Regions from separate parts of the Photobacterium sp. WH77 genome, predicted to be linked through region 1. Evidence: riboswitches for the same ligand, from Rfam matches in the RefSeq annotation. Region 1 holds a riboswitch; the other holds the start of a gene.
What was found. A riboswitch is a leader RNA that binds a small molecule or an ion and turns the genes downstream of it on or off. The one in region 1 is predicted to bind thiamine pyrophosphate.
Positions count from the first base shown of each region.

Region 1 (2,189 bases):
CTGCACCGGAAAGAAACACCCCCTTGCTTCGGTCTGTTGAATATCAATCTTTTTACAGAGGTGTTCACATGTATCCGCTACGCCAAACCCTGACCGTCTTGCTCCTGATGACATTGCTCAGCCTGTCTTCAGCGGCACTGGCCGCCCCCAAAGCCGATCTCTGGCCTTTGTGGCAAGCCAGCAACCCCAGCAATACCGCAAAAATTGACCACACTCTCTGGCAGGGCCTGCTCAACGACTATCTGCTGGTCGCCCCCAAACAGACCCGCTTTCGTTATGCCGCTGTCAGCCAGCAGGATAAAGCGGCTCTGGCACGCTATCTGAGTGAACTCACCGCGCTGGATCCGCGCCGCTACAACCGCAATGAACAATTTGCCTACTGGGTAAATTTGTATAACGCTCTGACCGTCAGAGTGATTCTGGACAACTATCCGGTCAGCTCGATCACCAAACTCGGCGGCATATTCAACTTCGGCCCCTGGGATGAAAAACTGATCACTATCCGCGGACAAAAACTGTCGCTCAATGATATTGAACACAGGATCCTGCGCCCTATCTGGCAGGACGAGCGTATTCACTATGTGGTGAACTGTGCCAGCTTGGGCTGCCCGGATCTGCTCCCTGAGGTCATGCAGGCCGATAAGCTGAACGAGCAGCTGGATGAAGCTGCCAAGCGCTTTATCAACAGCGAAAAAGGGGTTGATGTGCGCGGCCAGAGTGTCCGTCTGTCGTCAATTTATGACTGGTATCAGAGTGATTTCGGTACTCTGGCTGAACTGCAAAAGCATCTGAACACTTACCTCAACCGGCCGGTGACGCTGGTATCGCCCAGTTACGATTACGACTGGCGGCTCAATGAGATCAAATAGCCTCGCCTGACAATTTAACTTGCAGCTCAGGAATCACAGCCAGCCGCAATTGTGGCTGGCAACCTGTGTCGGCCGCGTTTACAATGAGAGCCGTTCTCATGGGGAGCCTTAGGGCTGAGATCGTACAGCGTACGGGACCCATTGAACCTGAACCAGATCATGCTGGCGGAGGAATTGAGAAAAACTGAGAGACAAGAAAGCACACCTTTATCCCCGGTTCGTGCCTTTCCGGAAACCTTCCCTCTCACTCAACCCCGCGCCTTGAAGAAATCGGAATTCCCTGTCTTACAGGAACTCAGGAGCGCTTTGTGAAACACCTACTGTTAACCTTACCCCTGCTGGCTGCCGCCACGTCTGCCGCCGCCGCTCAACCGACCTTGACGGTTTACACCTACAGCTCTTTTACCGCGGATTGGGGACCGGGTCCGGCCATCGAAACCGCGTTTGAGAAAGAGTGCGGCTGCGATCTGCAGTTTGTCGCCCTGGACGATGGTGTATCCATCCTCAACCGTGTCCGTCTGGAAGGCAAAAGCAGCAAAGCCGACCTGCTGTTAGGGCTGGATAACAACCTGATGACGGAAGCCAAAAAAACCGGGCTGCTGACCACTCACCAGGTGGATACCGCGGCGGTCACTATTCCGGGCGGCTGGCAAGATGACACCTTTGTCCCTTTCGATTACGGTTACTTCGCTTTCATTTATGACAGCAAGAAACTGAATAACCCGCCAGACAGCCTGAAAGCGCTGGTTGAGCGCGACGATCTGACGATGATTTACCAGGATCCCCGCACCTCAACGCCGGGACAGGGTCTGATGCTGTGGGTGAAATCTGTCTATGGTGACCAAGCCGCCACTGCCTGGCAGCAACTGGCGAAAAAAACCGTGACTGTGACCAAAGGCTGGTCAGAGGCTTACAGCATGTTCCTCAACGGCGAAGCCGATCTGGTGCTCTCTTACACCACATCACCGGCCTACCACCTGATTGCCGAACAAGAAGACAAGTACAAAGCCGCCAACTTCAGCGAAGGCCACTATATGCAGGTGGAAGTTGCCGCTAAGCTCAAAAACAGCCGCAACAGTGAGCTGGCCGAGCAGTTTCTTAACTTCATCCTGACGCCGGGCTTCCAGTCACACATTCCAACGGGCAACTGGATGTATCCGGTCACCGGCCAGGAGCTGCCTGAAGGGTTCAGCAGCCTGACCTTGCCTGCCAAGTCGTTGGAATTTTCCGCCGATGAAGTTGCGAAAGAGCGTAAAAGCTGGATTCGCGAGTGGCAGACGGCCCTGACCCAGTAATGCAACTGTAGTGCAATAGGACAGC
Region 1 is NZ_JAKLTE010000001.1:47,418-49,606, reverse strand. It holds gene L6J37_RS00235 (DUF547 domain-containing protein) at 90-869, shown strand; TPP riboswitch at 959-1,061, shown strand; gene thiB (thiamine ABC transporter substrate binding subunit) at 1,178-2,164, shown strand.

Region 2 (2,189 bases), on a different contig from region 1:
GCATCGGGACATGTCCCGGGCCTTCAATCATCACCTGGACATCGTACTCCCAGGCTACCTTGGTCAGTTCACCTAAAGTCCGCAGCTCACTGAACTGGGCTTCATCATTGGCATCAGCGACCGAGCCGGGACGCAACCCGTCACCCAGCGACAGGGAAATATCGTATTGGGCACAGATCTCGCAAATCTCGCGGAAATGCTCATAGAGAAAGCTTTCTTTGTGGTGCGCCAGGCACCATTTCGCCATGATAGAACCACCGCGGGAAACAATCCCGGTTACCCGCTTGGCGGTCATAGGGACAAAGCGCAGCAGCACACCGGCGTGGATGGTAAAATAGTCGACGCCCTGCTCGGCTTGCTCCAGCAAGGTGTCGCGGAAGACTTCCCAGGTCAGGTTCTCGGCAACACCGTTCACCTTCTCCAGCGCCTGATACATAGGGACAGTCCCGATGGGCACCGGGCTGTTGCGGATGATCCATTCGCGGGTTTCATGAATATTTCGGCCCGTCGACAAATCCATCACGGTATCGCCGCCCCAGCGGGTCGACCACACCAGTTTTTCCACTTCTTCTTCAATTGAAGAGCTCACGGCCGAGTTACCAATATTGGCATTCACTTTCACCAGGAAGTTGCGGCCAATGATCATCGGCTCGGATTCCGGGTGGTTGATGTTCGACGGAATAATCGCGCGGCCTTCAGCCACTTCCCTGCGCACAAACTCGGCTGTGATGTCTTTGGGCAGATTGGCACCGAAGCTGTGTCCCGGGTGCTGCTGGTTTAGCACCTCATCACGGTATTGAGCGCGGCCCATGTTTTCCCGGATCGCGATATATTCCATTTCCGGGGTGATAATGCCCTGCCGGGCATAGTGCATCTGAGTCACACACTGGCCAGCTTGAGCACGGCGTACACGGGCTCGGTGAGCAAAACGTAGATCTTCAAGTGTATCGTCGGCCAGACGCTCTTTGGTATAGGCAGAGCTCAGTTCATCAAGCAGTTCGGTATCGCCGCGCTCCTCGATCCAGCTTTCACGCAGTTTTGGCAACCCGTTATAGATATCAATAGATTGGTCAGGATCGGTATAAAAGCCTGAAGTGTCATAAACTCGAATCGGTTCATTAGGCTCAAAGATAGGGTTGTTCTTATCGCCACCGACCAGGGAATCGGCCTGAGCGATTTCACGCATACCAACACGGATATCATCCCGGCTGCCGGTGACATAGACTTTCCGTGAATTAGGGTAGGCTTGGGTGGTGAGTGAATCAATGAATTGTTTCGCTTCCAGTCTCGCTTGTTTGCGACTCGACATAGCAATTTCCTTTTTCAAAGTTAGGGAAGTTGCTTGACGGATGGGCGCGTAAACAAGAGGCGGACACATGTAGGGCGTGTCGCATCGTCTGATACAGCAGCAGTACAAATATGGTACAGCTAGGCAGATGATTTACTCTTGTTCCCTTCGCAGATACTAATCTGATCAGGTTCAACGGATCCCGCAATGCGGTCTCAGCCAGTTGGCACTCCGACAAGTTTCAGTCAAAGAGTATAAGGAAGCATCACCCTCTCAGCAAGTCGTCTTTTTCATCCCCACATCACTACAGCGTTTTCTGCTGGCAGATCAGCACATCACACTTCAGGTGTTGCGCCAGTTCATAACGTAAATCACCCAGCCAATGTATTCCGGGTTTGTAGTTACCCGTGATCACTAAATCGACTTTGATCGTCTTCCCCAGCGCAATCAGATGTTTGGCAACATCACCATCGGCCAGATGGATAGCCGCAATCGGATGCGGTGAGTGTTTTGCCAGAGCGGACAACTGAGCCATTCTTTTCAACTCCTGCTCGTTATGCGCCTCGTCGAGTTGTAAATCGATATCCAGAAAGCTGACATTCCCTACACCAGGTTCTACATATGCCAGATGCAGATCCGCATTGTTTTGCTCTGCAATCACGCCTGCTTTTGCAACCAACTGTTTTACATTCAAATCATCAGGGTTGATTGCCAGTAAAATGGTATGGTACATACCCATAATCACCTCTACTCCTGCTAGGATTAGTGCACAATGTAAACCTTCACGTGAAAAAGCAAGTCACTCTGTGGCAGCAGGATTTACTCATGCCTTTTTCACAATAGCATGTAATAACTTTGTCACCATCAGGGCTTTCTATGAACCAACTGATTATTCTGGGCT
Region 2 is NZ_JAKLTE010000016.1:99,390-101,578, forward strand. It holds gene thiC (phosphomethylpyrimidine synthase ThiC) at 1-1,309, opposite strand, end outside; TPP riboswitch at 1,435-1,532, opposite strand; gene L6J37_RS15770 (universal stress protein) at 1,593-2,021, opposite strand; gene crcB (fluoride efflux transporter CrcB) at 2,165-2,189, shown strand, end outside.
Region 2: another riboswitch for thiamine pyrophosphate. It lies ahead of thiC (phosphomethylpyrimidine synthase ThiC); the one in region 1 lies ahead of thiB (thiamine ABC transporter substrate binding subunit).